Regions from separate parts of the Alicyclobacillus tolerans genome, predicted to be linked through region 1. Evidence: a T-box and tRNA genes for the amino acid it is inferred to sense, from the RefSeq annotation. Region 1 holds a T-box; the other holds one or more tRNA genes.

Region 1 (10,144 bases):
AGCCAGTGATTGCTCTACGCGGACAATCTCTCTGTTTGCCAGTTCGGGTGGATGCCAAACACCAGATACCTGGAATTGTGAGAGATACGTCTGCTAGCGGATCGACCGTATATGTTGAACCGCAAGCTGTACTCGAGCAGGGAGAAAAAGTACGGGAATTGCTGGTTCGTGAAGAACGGGAAATTGAAAAAATTTTACAAAAACTGAGCGCTTTGGTAGCTGAAGTAGCGGACGAATTGCGAGAAAACTGTCAGCTTCTCAGTAACTTAGACGCCTGGTTTGCCAAAGCTCGCTATGCATTGAAGCATCATTGCAGCAAACCGAAAATGAATTCGGATGGATACTGGTTATTGCGTAGTGCCCGTCACCCACTTCTTGATGAGAAACAAGCGGTCCCAATTGATCTGGAATTAGGCCGCGAATATCGCATGCTTATGATTACCGGTCCCAACACTGGGGGTAAAACAGTCACTCTCAAAACTATGGGTTTGCTAACGCTTATGGCTATGGCGGGCTGTTTTATTCACGCGAATGAAAATAGTGAAATCGCTTTTTGCCGAACTATTTTTGCGGATATTGGTGATGAGCAAAGTATTGAACAAAGTCTTTCCACCTTCTCCTCACATTTAAAAAATATGATTCACATGCTTCAACAGGTTCATGAGCAGGATTTAGTGCTGCTGGACGAACTGGGGGCAGGGACTGACCCGGGAGAAGGGGCAGCGCTTGCCGTCGCTATTTTAGAAACATTAGCCGAATGTGGAGCGCGCGTTGTAGCTACCACTCACCATGCAGAGCTTAAAGCGTTTGCTTTTCGAGAACCGGCCGCCATCAATGCTAGCATGGAATTTGACGTGCAAAGTTTACAGCCAACGTATCGATTGTTAATTGGTGTACCTGGTCGATCCAACGCTTTTGCGATTGCTCGACGTCTCGGTTTACCGGAAAAAATTATAGAACGAGCGTCCCGCTATATTTCCAATGAACAGGAAGAAATGGATCGGTTGATTGGTGAAATGGAAAAAGCTCGCAAACAACATTTGGAGGCCTTGGCGGCAGCTGAAGAAGCGCGAAACAAAGCGCAGTCTTTGGAAGAACAGTACCAACGCGCTTTGGTCGAATGGGAAGAAGCATCTTCCAGAAAAGAAGAAGAGCTTCTTCAGGAAGCGGAACGTGTACTGGTAAACGCTCGCCAAACTGCGGAACGCGTTATTCAAGAATTACGCAGGGAACGAAAGGACTGGAAAGATCACGAGTTTGTCGAGTTGCGTAAATCTTTAGAAGAGGCACTGCCAACACGAAAAAACATTCAGAGAGCCAAGAGTGGCAACAAAAAAGCTATTGCTGTCGGACAAGCCGTGCGCGTGCTTTCGCTTGGACAAAAAGCGGAAGTTATTGAGCTATCTGGCCAATATGCGACTGTCCAAATGGGGCCATTGCGAAGCAAAATTGATGTAAGAGATTTGGAGCCTATTGAAGGCGCAAGTAAGCCAACCGTTCAAGGCGTTCGTGTGAAAGGCGGCGAGAGCATACGTATGGAAATCGATGTACGCGGCGAAACAGTCGAAGATGCCTTGTTACGTATCGATCGTCACCTAGATGCAGCAATGCTGCAAGGTCTAGGTCGTATTGTAATTATTCACGGTAAAGGTACAGGTGCTTTGCGTACCGCCATTCGCCAACATTTAAAGCACCATAAAGCTGTTAAGTCGTTTGCTTCCGGAAGCCTTGGCGAAGGCGGCGATGGGGTTACGGTTGTGTCAGTCCAGGTATGAGGTCCGGTGGTTGTGATGCTTCAGGCCATAAATCATCAGGTAAAGGAACTGGCAAATTCGACGGAATTTGCTTGGATTCGGTCTGTATAGGCGAATGTATGCGAGAACAAATTTTGTCTGGCACGCTGCCACGCTCAAAATACTCCTTGACTGCTCGATGAGTCATAAGGCATTGTAGATTGGCTAATTCTCCAGTATCTTTGCATATTAAGGCGCTGGTCACAGTTTCTGGTACTGGAAAATTTGCTTGTGCGTTCAAAAGAGGTTTCATCATTGCTTCCCAAAGTTTCATTTTCGTCTGATAAACTCGCATGGGAATGGATTGGTTGTGATTGTAGCCAGTCCACACTCCCAATGTGTAATCAGGCGTATAACCAATAAACCAGCCATTTTCCTCATTGTCTGTGGTGCCTGTTTTTCCGGCTATGTTAATATTTGGGTAAGTTTGATGAATATGCCATCCAGTTCCCCGCTTCACTACATCTTCAAGCATAGAAGTGACAATAAATGCTGTGGAGGGACGGAAAACTCGACGTGATACAGGTTTCGCTTGATATAGCAGATGTCCATTGGCATCCGTGATTTTTTCTATGAGATAAGCTTGCCGCCAAATCCCTTGATTGGCGAGCGCGGTGTAGGCATCCGTCAGTTGTGTGACTGAAAGACCATGTGTCATACCGCCAATGGCGCTGGCTAGTTGCACATCCTTTTCCACTAAGCTGGAGCCACCAGTCAAAGTCTGCGCGCCAATAGGCAGACCTAGACGCTCAAGATAGGCAAAACCTAATTGTGGAGAGATTTTTTGCAATGTTTCGACGGCAGGTACATTGAACGAATGAATTAGCGCTTCGCGAACGGAGACGTCGCCACGAAATTTTCCATCATCATCTTTTGGAGCAAATAAAGGTTTTTTGGAAAAGATCGTAGGTCGGTCAGAAAGAATGCTGGCTGCTATAAGCTGACCACAATCGATAGCTGGCGCATAATCAAGAATTGGCTTGATGGCCGATCCCGGTTGACGGGCCAAGTTTGCATGGTCAATTTGATCGTCACGGTAGTCGCGTCCTCCACTCATAGCCAGGATGCCTCCAGAATGGTTGTCAATCAGCGTCATACCGGCTTCCAGTAAATCGTATTGTTGTGGATGTACAGGATTTGGCAAATTACAATTGGATAAACTCGGGTTATTTGCAAGAATGTCTTCTAAACGATTTTGCAGATGTGCATCCACCGTAGTATAAATTCGTAATCCAGAGAATGGCAGTGCGTTGATGGCAGATTCTCTATTGGCATATAAACCGTGATCGACCAATAACTGAGCGACAAGTGGCTGAATGTCATCGAGCATTAAGTAAGGGTGATTGCCAAACAGAGGCATGTTGGGGTGCTTCAATTCTTTTAAAATCGGCTCATTCAGCGCCTGTTGATATTCTGCTTTGGAAAGTGTGCCGCAACGGTACATTTCCCCTAGAATCCAATGACAGCGAGTCAAAGTGGCGTGCGGATGTTGAATTGGATGAAACTCGCTTGGATTGTTCGGGATTGTTGCCAAAAAGGCTGCTTCTGCAGGTGTCAAGTTTTGCAAGGATTTACCTAACATAATGTGTGCAGCTGCCTTGACACCATAAATTTGTTTACCATCATACTTGCCGAAATACACATGGTTTAAGTAATCAATTAAAATTTCTTGTTTGCTAAGAAAATGATTGGCTTCTATGGCAAGAACCGCTTCTTCTAATTTGCGCTCTAGTGTGCGTTGTTGCTCTGGAAAATAGACTAGTTTAATGGTTTGTTGGGTAATCGTACTTGCTCCGCTGACAATATGATGCCATACGACGTCTTGATAACAGGCGCGCAATAGTGAAAGCGGTGCAATCCCTGGATTTTTAAAAAAAGTTTTATCTTCAGCGTCTACATACGCTTGTACCAGTAAGGGCGACACTTCTTGAAGAGAATGGATGCTTTCAAAATCTTCGCTGCGGGCAAAATTTCCAAGCCATTTTCCGTTTCTGTCGTATACTTCTGTAATGTGTGGCTGTGATGCCAGGCGATTGACATCAAGCGTTGGCAAATGGTGGGCTGCTACATAGCTGTAACCGCCAGCTGCGCCAATCAGAAAGAGAGCGGTACTGACACAGACACCTGCTACAATTGAACTGACAAAGCGCATTCCTTTTTGCCAGCGAACCACTTTGGAACGGCGTTTTTGGCGATGCTTGTATCTCTTTGTCATGACCGCAGGTCTCCTCTCTTTCTATACATCATGCATCAAACTATGGACAGTTATGAGAGCCATTGACAGCAGATTGGCTTCTGTTATAGATTGAATCAAAATCATTGTTTCATGCTGTTGACGCAGAATCAGTAGGCAGGAAGAATAAAAAGGTCCAGAGAGTCGGCGGTTGCTGCGAGCCGAACCTGCTTCCAGGCTGAACTTACAACTGCTGAGGTTGTGTTTGCACTTTTGCAAAGACACGGATGGGTCCGTTATCGCCTGGAGTGGCTGAAGTGTTTTGAATGGATTCTTCAGCAATTCAGGTGGTACCGCGGGGAATAACACCTCGTCCTGTAGTAGGATGAGGTGTTTTTTATGATTCCTGGGAGGTATAACTTCCCATTTCATTTGATGGAGGTCGATCTCGATATGACGGCTGCGCATGTGCCGGTTGAAATTGAAAAAGAAGTGGAAAGACAGTTTGCCATGATTGCTCAAGGTACGGCGGAAATCGTTCCCGAAACAGAATTGAAAGACAAGTTGCGCAAATGTCTGATGGAGAACCGTCCTTTGCGTTTGAAATTGGGAATGGATCCTACAGCTCCTGATATTCATCTTGGTCATGCCGTTGTTTTGCAAAAAATACGGCAAATGCAGGAATTCGGCCATCAAGTTCATTTGGTGATTGGTGACTTTACTGGCCAAGTGGGCGACCCTACAGGCAAGTCGGAAACACGCACACAACTGAGCAGAGAACAAGTTCAAGAAAACGCCAAAACTTATGTCACTCAGGTTTTTAAAATTCTCGATCCGAAACGGACAGAGATTGTCTACAATTCAAGCTGGCTTTCAGCGCTGACATTTGCGGATGTGGTTCGCTTGGCTTCCTACGTGACGGTGGCACGCATGTTGGAACGGGACGATTTTCATAAACGTTATGTAGAAAATAGACCTATTCACATTCATGAGTTTTTTTACCCGCTCATGCAGGCTTATGACTCAGTTGCATTACAAACCGATATTGAATTTGGCGGTACGGACCAAAAATTCAACCTTCTCATGGGGCGCACCTTGCAGAAAGAGTTTCAACAGGACATGCAAGTTGTTTTGATGATGCCGCTTCTCGAAGGGTTGGACGGCGTGCACAAAATGTCCAAAAGTCTCGGCAATTATGTAGGTGTTAATGAAGATTTACACACCATGTTCGGCAAATTAATGTCGATTCCAGATGAATTGTTGCCAAAGTATTACCTTCTGCTTCTCACTCCAGCTCAAACGGAATATGAGAACTGGCTCGAAAGTTTAAAAAATGGCACTCTTCATCCCCGTGATGCCAAAATGCAAGTGGCTGCTGAACTAGTAAGACGTTTTCACGGTGACGACGCAGTACAAAAAGCGCTTGAACATTGGCAACAGGTGTTTCAAAAGCGAGAACTGCCATCCGATATTCCAGACGTATCCATGTCTGAATCTCTGATCTGGGTGGTGAAAGCTCTGACAGAATTAGGGCTTGCCAAAAGCAATGGAGAGGCTCGTCGGCTGATTGAGGGCGGTGCGGTTCGTTGGAATGGAGAAAAAATTGACAATGTAGACGCTGAGTTGAATTTTTCTGATGGGGATATTTTGCAAGTGGGCAAGCGGCAATTTGTGCGCATTCGCCTGTCCTAGTTTTATTTTTCGATGCATACAAGAAGCATGGGGGGTGCGCATCCATGCTGCGTCGAAAATTTCACGCGCGCCGCTCTGCCCGCTCTTCCTCCGTGGAAGTGCAGGCAGGCGCAAAGTTTTTTTTGCGGCTCAGATTACCGATGGTTATCCTTTTATTTACTGCTGCACTTGTATGTATGATGTTTTCTGCAGAACGACGTCTTCAACCCGTCATGGTTAGCCTGGCTGCTACCGAGGCGCGTCATGTTGCTTCAGAAGCGTTGACACAGGCACTCGATACTGAACTGCTCAAAATTTCAGATGCTGATGAACTTGTCAGTCTCTCTCCAGCGCCGGGACAGAGTAATTTAACAGTTGCTCGGTTCCATCTGCACGCTCTCACAGAAATTCAAGCAGATGCTACTCAAAGAGCTAAACAGCTAATCAATCAGGTTAATCACACTACAATCTCTGTACCGATTGGCCAAGCCATTGGTGGACCGCTTTTCTCTTTGGCTCGCATGAGCGTACCTGTACACCTTATTTTACTTGGAAATGTTCATTCCACTTTGTATATCGATTCAAGTAATACAGGACTTAACCAAGCCGTCCATGTTTTAAAATTGCGTTTAGTAGCGGATGTCAACGTGATCGCTCCATTTGTCTCTTTGCCTCTTAGTGTACAGTCCGACGCACCTCTGGCTGTCATTGTTATGTCAGGTCCGGTTCCTGGAGCTTACGCTGCTGGCGGGTGGAACAATTATAGCCATTCAAATGGACAAAGTTCGACAAAATTTTCCGCTCCCCGATAGGAAAACTCATGCTGGAAGTCGAATTCATCTCTGTCATTTTGACTAGGGTATAGGAGATGGGGGCGAAGTTCAGTTGAGTTTGGAACCACAATTACAAAATTCAGAGCTGCCCAATCGCAGTTCGTCACCACTACACAAAGTACGAGATTGGTACAGGAAAAAAGTCCCTTTTTTATCCATTCAAATTAAAATTGGTGGAACATTTGGCATCATTTTACTGAGTATTATCGTGATTGGCGTTGTCAGTACGGTGCAATTGTTAAACATGCGCAGTCAAATACAGACGGTAGCCACAAAAGATGTAGAAATCTTGCAGGACGGGCACCGACTACAGGAAGATCTGCTATCTATGGATTCAACCATGCACAGCTATCTTATGACGAATAATCAAAATCTATTGAACAATGGCTTTTACGATAAATCGGGCGATTTTATAAACACTTACCATGTACTCGAAAACTTGCTGGCCGATAATCCAAAGAGCCTTGCAGAACTTGAGAATGCCAAAGCTCAATTTGTCAATTATTCTACCGAAGCGAATGAATTGGTAACGTATATGATGGACGATGAAGGGAAACAAGCATTGCAGTTGGTTGCAGAGGGCAAAGGCACACAACGATTAGCCAATGCTTCTGACTCCATCAATGAATTTTTAAATACGGTGCAAACTTCCGCCAATCGTTCTGCTTTACACCTCAAACAAACTGTCAATGTTACTTTTGTAGTATTGGGAGTCCTTATTTTATTCACTATTCTCATTGGCCTTATTTTTGGAATTCCTGCAACGTTTCAAACTCCCCGCAATATTAGACGAGTTACGCGAATTCTCGATCAAATTGCCAGTGCAGATGGGGATTTGCGCCGACGTATTGAAGGGGTGCACAGCCGTGATGAGATTGAAAAATTAGCTGAAGCCACCAATCGGGTGTTAGCCTCGGTTGCTGATTTAGTGCGCAAAGTTGTGCAGACAGCCAATACGTTGGCGTCCAATGCACAAGATTTGACAGCTTCCACGGATGAGACAGCCCATGCTGTCAATGAAATTGCTGAAACGGCTGGCGAATTTGCACTTTTAAGTGAAAAGGCCGTTCTCTCCTTGAGTGACATGAAAGAAGGAATGGCACGCGTGGAGGAACAGGGAAACGCTACTGCTAACCGTGTACAGCACGTGCTTCAAGCTGTGGATGAAGTGGTGAAAGCGACGGAACAGGGAGAGGCAGCTGTCGTACAAGCAGAAAGTACCATGCAAACTGTCGCTGAAATTGCTGCTAAAACCAATGAGGAAGTTTCTCGCTTGGCTTCATCATCAAAAGAGATTAACCGTATTCTGGATACCATCCGTGACTTGGCTGATCAGACAAACCTTCTTGCTCTCAATGCTGCGATTGAGGCTGCACGTGCTGGTGAAGCAGGACGCGGCTTTGCGGTTGTTGCTCAAGAAGTGCGCGCATTAGCGGAACAAAGTCGCTCTGCGACCTTGGAAATCGACGAGATTGTTCGGCAAAACGCCGAACTCACTGAACGGGTTACCGAAGTGATGCAAGAAGGTGTAGTTTCTGTTGAGGCCGGTAAGGCAGCAAGCGTGCAAACCAAATCTGTACTGAATGGTATTTTGCAGGCTGTGAAACAAGTGGTTCCCACAACAGACAGTATCGCAGAAAGTGTAGAAAAAACCCGTGCAGTTGTACAAAGTTGTCTGAGTGTCATTCAAACTTTAAATGCTTATATGGAACAAGTGGCTGCCGGTTCACAAGCTAACGCCGCTAGTACAGAAGAAAGTTTGGCGACGGTTGAAGAAATATCCGCAGCCTCACACGAGTTATCTCATTTAGCCCAGGAACTGCAATCCTTAGTGGGTACTTTCAAAGTCTAAATTTCCTTTCATTCTTCTCTGACATTCGACTGGGCGCCTGCATATACTGCCGCAGACCGTGCGCGGAAAGTCTGACTTTCGCGCAGAGGAGGGAATCGGTAGTGAAAAAATATGTTGTGCGCCCAGGAGACAGTCTTTACAGTATCGCCAAGAAAACTGGCGTACGAATTCCACTCATCCTAGCAGCCAATCCAGAAATAACATCTCCAGCCAAACTTATTCCTGGCATGACACTCAGTATCCCGGAACTTGGTAAATCATCTGCCGGTGGGCAGAAAAAAAGTAAAACCAGTAAAGCAACCGTGAAAGTGCCCAGTTATTTTGGGTTTGTTTGGCCGCATGTGGTGCAAGAAGGTGAAAACGTAGAATCGCTTTCTGAACTCTACAACGTTTCAGTTTTAGAACTTTGTCATTTAAACGGAATGAGCCCAAGCGATACACTGGATCCCGGACGTGTGGTCTACATTCCCAGTGCTGCACCTCCCAAGAACATGATGAAAGATAAAACGGTGATGCCAACCGGATCGGAAGAAAATATAAACGACTGGGAAGGCCCCCACACACATACAGGAGGATTGCGCAAAGATATAGGCAGTCCAGCGGCTGCTGAAAGCAGTTATGATTTGTCTTCTTGGTCTGATATTTTGACAGATACGCGGGGGCAATCAGAAACAGTAGCCTTCAACAATGATTTGCCTACATCCGGCCAGACTCCTGTGGGTGGATTAGATGATGAGGGATGGTCAGATACCATTACCTATGACAAGGGTTGACTACACATGGCTCTGCTAGCAGAGGGTGCTATTCGTGAAATCGCATCCTATTACGGGCTCAATGTTATTGCCAGTATAGAAAGACGAACTGTGACAGGTTTGATTACCGCAGATGGGCAGAACTATGTCTGGAAATTTGCAGAGGAGAAAGACAGTGAGAAACGTTTAGCAGCGTTGTCGAAAGTCTCTCAACTTTTGCAGGAAAAAGGTATACGTTTTGCTGTAGCTTTGCCTAATCAGAATCATGTATATTTAACCAGACTTCACACCATTCCATCTCTCGGCTATTTGCAACCTTGGTTACCTGGACGGCATTTGAATCTTGGTTTGCCGAATGAACGAATGGCGGCTATCCATGCGCTGGCCCAGCTTCATCAAATTCCAGTCCAGCGCATGGACGCCTCTGTTCTTTCTCACCATACGCCATTGCAGCAGAGAATATTTCTCAAGGCAAGAGCACTCTCCGGTGTCTGGAAGGATGCTTGCGAACGCTGTCCGCCACTTGAACCTTTCTCGGTTGGTGTGCTGAAGCAGGTTGCCCAGGTGCTGGAAGAGCCGGCTCCGTTTTATCGTCAGCTTGTAGAATTTCGCCAGCTATCCTTCTGCCACCGCGATTTAGCTCCCCATAATCTTCTTGTTGGACCAGCGCAGGAGGTACAGTTGATTGATTTTGACCAGTCAGGTTTGGACGATCCGCTTTATGACGTGGCTCAAATAGCTAACCACAGTTTATTTCTTGGGAATCTTCAAGCTGGCGATTGGCGGAAGATGATGGATGCTTATGTGGAGGCTGCGCATTTGTCGCCTTTGCGAGAACGACTTCTTTGGCGGATTTTGGCTTGGCCGGATATTCTGGCTCGGTCTCTTGTGGAATGGGCGAAACGAGGCTATCCGGCTGACGATTGGGCGCGTGTGCATTACGCACTCAAATGTGAATCAAAAAGGCGTCAACTTCTATACAGTGACAGTCCTTATCCGATTCGCATGTAGTTCTCAGCTTGCATTCGTCAGGTGCCTAGGTATACTAAGCCTAGGATTAGGCAGACGAA
Region 2 (10,144 bases), 830 kb from region 1:
ATCAGTTCCATATGAATAGCTGTATTTGTCCCATAATAGTTGTAGTCCTGCACTTGTACCTATTTCGATAAGGGATAGGGGTTTATGCACCTTGTTATAGATGTAAGAGAAGCTTGGGTATAAATAAGTGCAGCGTCTAATTTCATTGGTTTGAACCAAACGACTCTGAAGAAGTTCGATAATTTCATTTTGGTGTTGCATACAGAAATCCTTAAACGAAGGGAACACCTTCTCCACGGGAAGAGGATTCACTGTGATACTTGGATAAAACTCTTTTAATTCGTGATCAATTCCTGATAAAAGAAGATAATGGACAGAAGCCAATAACAAATTAGGAACTGGTTGCCCTTGCTTACAATGAGAACTCAATTCAAGTAATTCATTATCCTTTGAAATCTCTATAGCTAAAAATTCATACAACCTACTGGAATCAGAACACTCCAGTTCAGCAAACCTCTTAAATCTCTCCGACAAAAGAGCAGTATCCATACAATAAGCTCCTCCAATTGAAAATAGGATATGATATGAAATGAAATGAACTGATATTGATACGAAATATCCATAAAAATCACGAGTTATGATGTTTGATAAGGTCCGACATTTTCCCTATTTTTAATTTTAATAGAATTGAAAATTTTTCAATAAAAGAAAATTCCAGGAGGCTGGTTAAACGCACTCCTGGAAACGGACAAAATTTATTCTCTCATATCCACTCCAGACTTTACCGACTTGTCATCTCACAAACATGCGTTGGAAAAATCAGTAGCAGGAATGGCGTGGAGCAAGTCTCTTTTTCCACGTCCAGTTTTTAATCTACAATCTGCATTAATAGTTCAACAGATATTGTTCCCGTTCCCACTCAGTAACCTGCATACGATACATACTCCATTCAATACGCTTGGCTTCAATGAAATGATGGAAAACGTGATCGCCTAAAGCTTCTCTTAAAACAGAATCCTTGGCCAGGACTTCTATGGCTTCACCAAGCGAACCAGGTAAGCTTTGAATGCCAGCAGCGATTTTTTCTTCTTCTGTCATAATATAGATATTTCTATTGACGGGTAGAGCTAATGGCAATTTTTTCTCAATACCATCTAACCCTGAAGCTAACATAACCGCTAATGCCAAATACGGATTACAGGAAGGATCGGGACTGCGCAGTTCAATACGCGTACTAGAACCACGCGCTGCCGGAACACGAACTAAAGGAGAGCGGTTTTTGGCCGACCATGCCACGTAGCTAGGCGCTTCGTAGCCTGGCACCAGTCGCTTATAGGAATTTACCGTCGGATTACAAATTGCTGTGAACGCTTGCGCGTGTTGCATCAATCCAGCCAAATAATGTTTGGCTATTTCACTTAAGCCAAGTTCATCTGTTTCATCATAAAACGCGTTTTGCTGATTGCGAAATAACGATTGGTGACAATGCATGCCAGAACCATTGATTCCGTACACCGGCTTTGGCATGAACGTGGCATGAAGTCCGTACTGTCGAGCAATCGTCTTTACCACTAGACGAAATGTAGCAATATTATCTGCCGCTTCAAGCGCATCCGCATATTTAAAATCAATTTCATGCTGTCCAGGAGCCACTTCATGATGAGACGCTTCAATTTCAAAACCCATAGCTTCCAGTGTCAGGACAATTTCTCTACGACAGTTTTCACCCAGATCGAGCGGAGCCCAATCAAAGTATCCACCTTCGTCATTGACTTCTTGAGTTGGCCGACCTTCAGCGTCAAGCTTAAAGAGGAAAAATTCCGGTTCCGGTCCAACATTAAATGCAGAAAATCCAGCTTGACGAGCACGCTCCATCACCCGTTTAAGCACAATTCGAGGATCGCCTTCAAACGCTTGACCGCCTGGCAGATAAATATCACAAATTAAGCGCGCGACTTTTCCTTGACTGGAGTCCCAAGGAAAGACCAACCACGTGGAACGATCAGGCACTAAATACATATCTGATTCTTCAATTCGCACAAAGCCTTCAATCGATGAACCATCAAACATAATCTTATTGTCCAGCGCCTTAGCCAATTGATCGACTGGAATTTCTACGTTTTTAATAATTCCGAGCAAATCTGTAAACTGTAAGCGAACATAACGTACATTCATTTCTTCAGCTAGCGCCAAAATTTCTTCTTTTGTCCGTTCCTTGCGCAAGTCATCACACCCTTGAGTCATTTTTTCATTCTTAACGTTTCCGATAAAAACGCGATAAATCACCTAAAAAGAGTGACTGAGCACTGGCGCTGCGGCCTTCGAGCAACTCTCGCTGGATTTGCTGGTAAACTTCTTCATCCGATAAATCACGGACAGTTTTTGAAAGGACGTTTTCCTTCATCCGCTTGCGAATGGTGTGTAAACTTTCCCCATTTTCCATCCACTGTCTAATGGTCATGAGACGTTCGACATCGACAAAAGAAAATTGCCGTTGTTTTCCTTCTGACCTTTTAGGAGAGATTAGACCCTGCTCTTCATAATACCGAATCTGCCGCGCGCTCAAACCTGTCAGCTTTTGTACGGTACCAATGGAGAAGAGAGGCAAGTGCCGACGCTCTTCCAGATCCACGGTACGCCCCTCCCTCACTCTGGATTAATCTTATCTTACTCAAAGACAAGCTACAGGTAAATGAAAATGTAAAGTTTTCTGACTTCATCTACAAGATTTTTAGATCTGAGAGTGACGTAAGTGAGCAAGCACCTGCGTGAGACGTAAAACTGCCCAAAAACCTTGTTCGTAAGTCAGTCCACCTTGAAGATAGGCACGATACGGAGGACGCAAAGGAGCATCGGCAGAAAGTTCAATGGATGACCCTTGAATAAAAGTCCCGGCTGCCATCAAAACAGGCGTGTCATAACCAGCCATATCACCGAATTCTGGAACAGCAAAAGAATCTACTGGCGCACTTGATTGGATGGCAGTCGCAAATGCCGCTACTTCTTGGCGCGAATGAAATTCAATTTCTAAGACAATATCCGCACGCGTCTCATGCGCTAAAGGAGAAACTCGATAACCAAGTTCATGCAAAGCATGACTTGCAAGTACAGATATTTTTAAAGCTTGACAGACAATATGAGGCGCAAGAAATAAACCTTGATACATAGAGCGCAAATAACCTTCTGTTGCTCCTAACTCCGCACCAATTCCGGGAGCATAGAGTGAAACCGCCGCGGCATCTACAATCGATTTCTTGCCCACAATATATCCGCCTGATGATACAAGTCCGCCACCAGGATTTTTAATAAGCGATCCGGCAGCAAAATCTGCACCAACGGCTGTAACTTCCTCAACTTCAACAAATTCTCCGTAACAATTATCTACACCTAACCACACGTCAGGTCGTAATGTTTTCACAAGAGAGAAAACGCCTGCGAGCTTGTCCAAAGAGAGCGCAGGCCGAGAACTGTAGCCACGGGATTTTTGAAACATGACCAGACGAGTGTTGGGTCGCAAAGCTTGAATGATTTGTTCTGTCTGCGGCATACCTGTACCATCAAGCTCGACAACACTACTCTCTATTCCCCACTCGCGCAAACTACCTGGAGATTCGCGTAAACCTACCACAGCTTGCAGGGTGTCGTAAGGTTGTCCAGTGGCAAACAAAACGTGATCGCCCGGACGACAAAGCGCAAAAAGAGAGGTAGAAAGCGCGTGCGTCCCAGAAACAAACTGTGGTCGAACCAATGCTGCCTCTGCAGCAAAGACACGCGCGAAGATACGTTCCAATTTTTCACGACCAGCATCGTCTATTCCGTATCCATTTGAACCTAACAGGTCACTTGTCGATACACGTTCTTCTGCAAAGGCGTCCATTACCCGTTTCTGTATATGAAGAGCATTTTGCTCTAGACGACGAAAAATTGGTTCTACTTCTAACTGCCTTGCTTGTAGCCATTGAAAATCGATGAAAGACATACAAATAGTTCTCCTTTATAGAAGATAACTGAGTCATCGAAAAATGAAGAATGACTGTAGTCGAGCGACCAATCAGCGGTATAGCACTGACCGACATTGTAACACAAAGCGCTTAACAGCATTTAAAAGCTGATGTGCCAATCCTCGAGACGATCTGTTGTCCACTCAGCAATAGCCGTCCAGAAAGAAAGAGCTACTAGAAAAGAAATGGTATATCGGCTTGATATCCAAAACGAAGAACCGAGTGCCAAAACACCGCCAAGCATCAGTAAGGGAATACCTAAACGGCGAGAAAGCGTGTCTTCTATGAGCCAATGGTCCTGGTGATATTGTAAAAGAGAGAGCATACACTCTAAAAATATCGCCATGACTATGCCCCAAACGGCCAACCATGTCCCAACAAATAGTAAGGAACACAACCACATAACGACGATCAAAGAAAATTTACTCAACAATTGACGCCTGGAAATCGGAAGGCTCAACGGAAAAAAACGTAATGCTGAAACTCCAAAAAACATTGCTAGCGCCACATGCGCTTGCCAAGCGCCGGCAATTAACAAACAAAGACCTGTAAATGGGAGCACATGCCGTCCGATTTTCGCGGCCAATGTACGTTCTCCACGTCCCAGCACTTGCTCGGCTTTGAATACATCATCCATCATCTGCAAACTCCAGATAACAAGCAGCAATGAAAGAGTTGGGCGCAAAAAATCAAGCCAGTCTCCAGACATGCTGTTTTACCTCATCAATCGCTTTGTCTTCTGTCCCCTGTAGAAACACTACTGGAATTTTTCCTAATGATTTACGAATATCGCGCTTCTTCCATTTAACTTTCAGTAGTTCGGTCTTCGTCATCACTATGAGATAAGCGCGTCGTGATTTTGCGTATTCATACAGTTCTAAATCGACACCTTCTAGTTGTAAATGAAGACCACTTGCTTCTTTCTCTGAATGATAGATTGACCGTTGTGGCCGCAAAGCCCTTGTTGCATCTATAACATGAATGATAATTTCAGCTTGAAGCAGCAAACGCAAAGTATGGGCCAACGACTCACGACGCACACCTTCTAGTTCCGGATCATCCACCAGTGATTGCGTATCTCGCAGAATCCAGCGTTTTTGCAGAAAGCCCTTTTTAAGCGTTAACTCCATCGGCTCCATTTGCTCAGATGCGTGTTCCTGCAACCATCTCTGCTGCTCGGAAGTTGCCCTTATTGGATATGGATGAGATACTCTACGACTCTCTGCCGTTTTAGCCAATGCCCTGCAGAGTGAAGTCTTTCCGGAACGAGCTTTGCCTACCACAACCACTTCTGAACATGGGCGATTCAAAAAACATCCTCCTCCCGGAAATCTTCGGCTCTTAAAGTCATTAATTCCTCTCTGGAAACACGAGATCGCTGAAACAATCGCGATGCCTGATGACGGATCGCTTTCTCTATCAAATTGCGCACAAAACGGGCGTTACTAAACTCTCGAGAAGCATCCAGAAGCGCTTGTTGAATTTTTCTTCGTAAAATAAATTCAGCATCCGGTGCTAGTTTGTATTGATGTTCTTGTGCTGTTTGCCTGGCAATCGCAATCAGAGAAGAGAGCGTGTAGTCCGGAAAATGCAAATGAATGGGAAAACGACTGGGTAAGCCAGGATTTGTACTCAAAAAATATTTCATCTCATTCTCATAACCAGCAATAATCGCTACAAATTGATTGCGATAATCTTCTATTCCCTTGACTAAACAATCAATCGCTTCCCGGCCAAAATCTTTGTTTCCACCACGTGCTAAAGAATACGCTTCATCAATAAAGAGCACTCCACCAAGCGCCCGCTGTATACTCTCCCTCGTTTTTTGCGCTGTGTGGCCTATATACTCGCCGACTAAATCGGCACGCTCTACTTCGACCAAATGACCCTTCTCAAGCAATCCGCAGTCTCGAAACATTTCAGCAATTAATCTTGCAACTGTGGTTTTTCCTGTCCCCGGGTTGCCTGAGAAGACCATATGCAAGACCAACGGATCGGTTTTAAGCCGAGCCAGCCGACGTTGTTCCTGAATATAAACATGGGCAAAGATTTGTCGGACCATCTCCTTAACTCCATCCAGACCAACAAGACTATCCATTCTAGAAATAATCTGCAGCAAGCGTTCCCTGGTCATATGCATGGTACTGTTTACTTCATCAGTTCTGTATTTGCCCGATAATCTAGATAGCGCTTCGCCAACTGCCATATTACTTTGTTCAAATTCATCAATGACTCTGTACTGCGTAGGGCGTACTTGATTCCATCTGTTTTTGGAGGGCACCCGTTGTCACCTCAAATCATCTCAGCGCTGGTACTGAGGTAGCCTATGCTTCATTCGCGATTTGGGTGAATGCCTAGAAGACGAACTGAAGAAACAAAACAAAGAAAGAGGAAGGTGGATGGAGAAAGTTTTGAGACAAAATAAAACAGACTAAGTGTCAGCTCTGTCATCCTCTGGATAAGAGTTAACTCTTAGTCTGTTTGCTCGAACTCGATTCTGGCGGAGTGAGACGGATTCGAACCGTCGATACGGCTTATAACCGTATACTCGCTTAGCAGGCGAGCGCCTTCGACCTACTCGGCCATCACTCCATAAAAAACTTTGGTGGGCGTTGACGGGTTCGAACCGCCGACCCTCTGCTTGTAAGGCAGATGCTCTCCCAGCTGAGCTAAACGCCCATACATGTTTAGTTTCTGGAGCTCCCAACCAGATTCGAACTGGTGACCTCATCCTTACCATGGATGCGCTCTGCCGACTGAGCTATGGGAGCGAATGAATGGCTCCCCGAGTAGGATTCGAACCTACGACCCTCCGGTTAACAGCCGGATGCTCTACCGCTGAGCTATCGAGGAAAATGTGGTGGAGGTAGACGGATTCGAACCGACGACCCCCTGCTTGCAAGGCAGGTGCTCTCCCAGCTGAGCTATACCCCCATGAATCACCATTCTACCACAAGGCAATTTTGATGTCAACCTGAGAATCAGGTGGTCGGAGCAGCGGGATTCGAACCCACGACCTCCTGCTCCCAAGGCAGGCGCGCTACCAAGCTGCGCTATGCTCCGATGGCGTGCCCGGAGAGATTCGAACTCCCGACCTCTTGATTCGTAGTCAAGCACTCTATCCAGCTGAGCTACGGGCACAACATCCTGGCTGGGGGAGAAGGGATCGAACCTTCGCATGACGGAGTCAAAGTCCGTTGCCTTACCGCTTGGCTATCCCCCATTATTTGGGGTGAGCGATGGGAATCGAACCCACGAATGCCGGAACCACAATCCGGTGCGTTAACCACTTCGCCACGCTCACCACTTTGGCAGGGGCGGCAGGATTCGAACCCACGACATGCGGTTTTGGAGACCGCCGTTCTACCAGCTGAACTACGCCCCTATTGACCGAGGTTTCGAGAGTTCGCCTCCTGCTTACTCGTCCATCCTCTGCCTGCTGATTGCCTTGCCTGGTGGAGGGGGAAGGATTCGAACCTTCGAAGCTTCCGCAACGGATTTACAGTCCGCCCCATTTGGCCACTTTGGTACCCCTCCGCTACTGGAGCCAGCGACAGGAATCGAACCTGCGACCTACTGATTACAAGTCAGTTGCTCTACCTACTGAGCTACGCTGGCGCCTCATCAGCGACAAGTCATAACTTATCACAGTTCCCAACCCTGTGTCAACTACATTTTCATGTTTTTTTGCATTCAATTGCGCATGAAAAATGTTCAAAAAATTGCTTATTATTTGACACAGGGTTGCCTACTCTAACGCGTTAATTTTCGTCGCTTGCAGAACTCTCTTCCGTGTTCATCAGATTCACGGCACGAAGCGGAATAAACGTGGAGACAGCATGTTTGTATATCATTTGCTGTTTCCCGTCAGCTTCCACAACAATGGTAAAATTATCGAACGCCTTAACATTTCCACGAATTTGAAACCCATTGACCAAATATACGATGACTGGTATTTTCTCTTTTCTAACTTGATTCAAAAAAGTATCCTGAATATTTACCGGCTGTTTGCTCACGCCGTTCACTCCCTGTTCATTTCGTTCAGGTGTAGCGGCGTCGCTTGACTGTATCCGACTACACGCATGCAAAAGTTTACTCGTCAGCATATTCTCTCTGAGGGAGAGTAATTCCTGCTAAAAACTGCTCAATCTTCTTCCGCGCTTGTACTACAACTTTATCTTGCGCATAATCATCCATTTCTATCCATATCGCTCGCGGATCTTGGCGCAAAAAACTGATCTGCCTTTTTGCCAAACGACGGGTGTTTCGCTTAATGAGTACAACAGCTTCTTCCAAAGAAATTTCAGCACGCAGTGTACGTACCAATTCTCGATAGCCAATCGCTTGCATTGACTGTGCGTCTTCCGACACACCTGCCGCCAGCAAACGCCTCACTTCATCGAGCCAGCCACTCGCCATCATCTCGTCCACACGCTTATCAATTCGAGCGTACAGCCAATCACGCGCGCCATTCAGTACGAGCAGCAATACATCTGATCGATCACGATGCGGCTGCCATTGATAAGACTGAGACATGGGCCGTCCTGTCAATTGATAGACCTCCAACGCACGCACAACTCTCCGCACATCATTGACATGCAGACGAGCTGCTGTGAGCGGATCGACCTTATACAATTCCTGATAAAGTGCCTCACGGCCATGATTGGCAGCGTAATCTTCCCAATTCTGACGCAAGGAAGGACTGGATGGCACGGTCTGAAAAGAGAGTCCATCCAGCAATCCTCGCAAATAGAGGGTTGTTCCCCCAACAACAAGTGGTAAACGTCTACGCTGCGCAATGTTGGCTATCGTTTTTTTCGCGTAGTTTACAAAATCTGCCACGCTAAACGATTCGTCCGGATCAACCAAGTCGATGCCGTAATGAACGACTCCCTGCATTTCTTCAGGAGTAACTTTACCCGTACCAATATCCATTTGTCGATAAATTTGCATCGAATCGGCTGACAAAATCTCCGCTTCCAACTGCTTGGCAAGTTCAATTGCCACAGAACTCTTTCCAACTGCTGTAGGACCTGCTAGACAGACAAAGGCCAATTTACGTCCCCCCTCTCTCCCAGATGCCGTAACGTACACGTCCACTTAACTTATCCGGTTGAATGGGCAATTGCCTCCAAATGGAATCATGAGCACGTGCCTTGATCACCACACGATGCCTGGTCACCCGGCAAGCTTCAGCAAAGAGTATCTCGTCAAGTGGCTCCTTATACGCAAAAGGTCGCAATGCAGCGATGCCAGGAGAGTTCATGATGGGTTCCTGGAACATAGGATCGATATAAATTACATCATATTGCTGATGACCACTCTGGCGCAAAAATTGCAGTGCGTCTTGATGCAGTAAATCAATCCTCGAAAGCCAAGTTGAAATTTGTTGCGGCAAATGCTCAAGACCCTCTGTCTGTGCGTGCTGAAGCATTCGATAAATGACAGGACTTTTCTCAAGAGCTGTGACTTTTCCCTGACGACCAACTGCATAGGATAAAACGACAGCATCGGATGCTAAGCCACAAGTTGCATCTAAAACCCAATCTGACGGGCGAATTTGTGCAGCTTGCAAAAGCCTGTCGGTACCTCCTTGAAGAAGTGTTTGCAATCTAAGGGTCGACATTCCGGGGTGATATTGCAGGCCATTTTCAGTTTGATCACGATGATAAAAAACGGGCCAATCCGCGGCTACAACAATCACTTCTGCCCCAGTATCCGAAAAGATTTTGGCTATGCTTCGTGAATCACGCGTTACCCATTTTGCGTCAAAAAACTTAGCCAATCGCTGCGCGTACTGAATAGCATGGCAGTTTTCCTCCTGCCGGACGGGTGTGACACACACCCATTTTTTATAACCATCAATCTTCAACTCAGACAATGCGGCGAAATCCTTTCTCCAAATCGTAACTATTTAACTCTAATAAAACAGGTCTGCCATGCGGACAATGAAAAGGATCGTCCAATTCTACCAATTCCTCACATAAAGCCAATATCTCTTCGTCAGATAACCGATGGTTGGCTTTAATTGCGGCTTTGCAAGCTTTTTGAACGATTTTCAAACGCAACTCTTCAACAAAGGCGCCTGATGGAGCCTGTTTGGCTATCTCTACCAAATCATCAAAAATCCGTTGCGTTAGCTGCAGAACATCAAGCCCCTCCCAGACGAGCGGTACCCCTCGAACACATACATCCAAACCACC

What was found. A T-box is a leader RNA that pairs with one kind of tRNA and senses whether it is charged. The one in region 1 lies ahead of tyrS (tyrosine--tRNA ligase), so its partner is inferred to be a tRNA-Tyr.
Region 2: it has a tRNA-Tyr gene. The T-box ahead of tyrS (tyrosine--tRNA ligase) is inferred to sense a tRNA for this amino acid. The anticodon was not compared.

Annotation. Positions count from the first base shown of each region.
Region 1 is NZ_JBMGNK010000002.1:2,448,297-2,458,440, reverse strand. It holds gene ACOJUR_RS12575 (endonuclease MutS2) at 1-1,775, shown strand, start outside; gene ACOJUR_RS12570 (transglycosylase domain-containing protein) at 1,750-4,008, opposite strand; T-box leader at 4,117-4,347, shown strand; gene tyrS (tyrosine--tRNA ligase) at 4,420-5,658, shown strand; gene ACOJUR_RS12560 (sporulation protein YunB) at 5,703-6,449, shown strand; gene ACOJUR_RS12555 (methyl-accepting chemotaxis protein) at 6,523-8,322, shown strand; gene ACOJUR_RS12550 (LysM peptidoglycan-binding domain-containing protein) at 8,424-9,095, shown strand; gene ACOJUR_RS12545 (phosphotransferase) at 9,102-10,085, shown strand.
Region 2 is NZ_JBMGNK010000002.1:1,614,093-1,624,236, reverse strand. It holds gene ACOJUR_RS08035 (DUF2332 domain-containing protein) at 1-489, opposite strand, end outside; gene glnA (type I glutamate--ammonia ligase) at 826-2,184, opposite strand; gene ACOJUR_RS08025 (MerR family transcriptional regulator) at 2,195-2,572, opposite strand; gene ACOJUR_RS08020 (methionine gamma-lyase family protein) at 2,672-3,919, opposite strand; gene ACOJUR_RS08015 (hypothetical protein) at 4,042-4,650, opposite strand; gene ACOJUR_RS08010 (GTPase domain-containing protein) at 4,631-5,251, opposite strand; gene ACOJUR_RS08005 (AAA family ATPase) at 5,248-6,222, opposite strand; tRNA gene ACOJUR_RS08000 (tRNA-Ser) at 6,440-6,533, opposite strand; tRNA gene ACOJUR_RS07995 (tRNA-Val) at 6,545-6,620, opposite strand; tRNA gene ACOJUR_RS07990 (tRNA-Thr) at 6,637-6,712, opposite strand; tRNA gene ACOJUR_RS07985 (tRNA-Asn) at 6,720-6,794, opposite strand; tRNA gene ACOJUR_RS07980 (tRNA-Ala) at 6,800-6,875, opposite strand; tRNA gene ACOJUR_RS07975 (tRNA-Pro) at 6,928-7,004, opposite strand; tRNA gene ACOJUR_RS07970 (tRNA-Arg) at 7,006-7,082, opposite strand; tRNA gene ACOJUR_RS07965 (tRNA-Gln) at 7,090-7,164, opposite strand; tRNA gene ACOJUR_RS07960 (tRNA-His) at 7,170-7,245, opposite strand; tRNA gene ACOJUR_RS07955 (tRNA-Trp) at 7,251-7,326, opposite strand; tRNA gene ACOJUR_RS07950 (tRNA-Tyr) at 7,395-7,478, opposite strand; tRNA gene ACOJUR_RS07945 (tRNA-Thr) at 7,484-7,559, opposite strand; gene hfq (RNA chaperone Hfq) at 7,703-7,957, opposite strand; gene miaA (tRNA (adenosine(37)-N6)-dimethylallyltransferase MiaA) at 8,034-8,996, opposite strand; gene ACOJUR_RS07930 (class I SAM-dependent methyltransferase) at 8,998-9,822, opposite strand; gene mutL (DNA mismatch repair endonuclease MutL) at 9,815-10,144, opposite strand, start outside.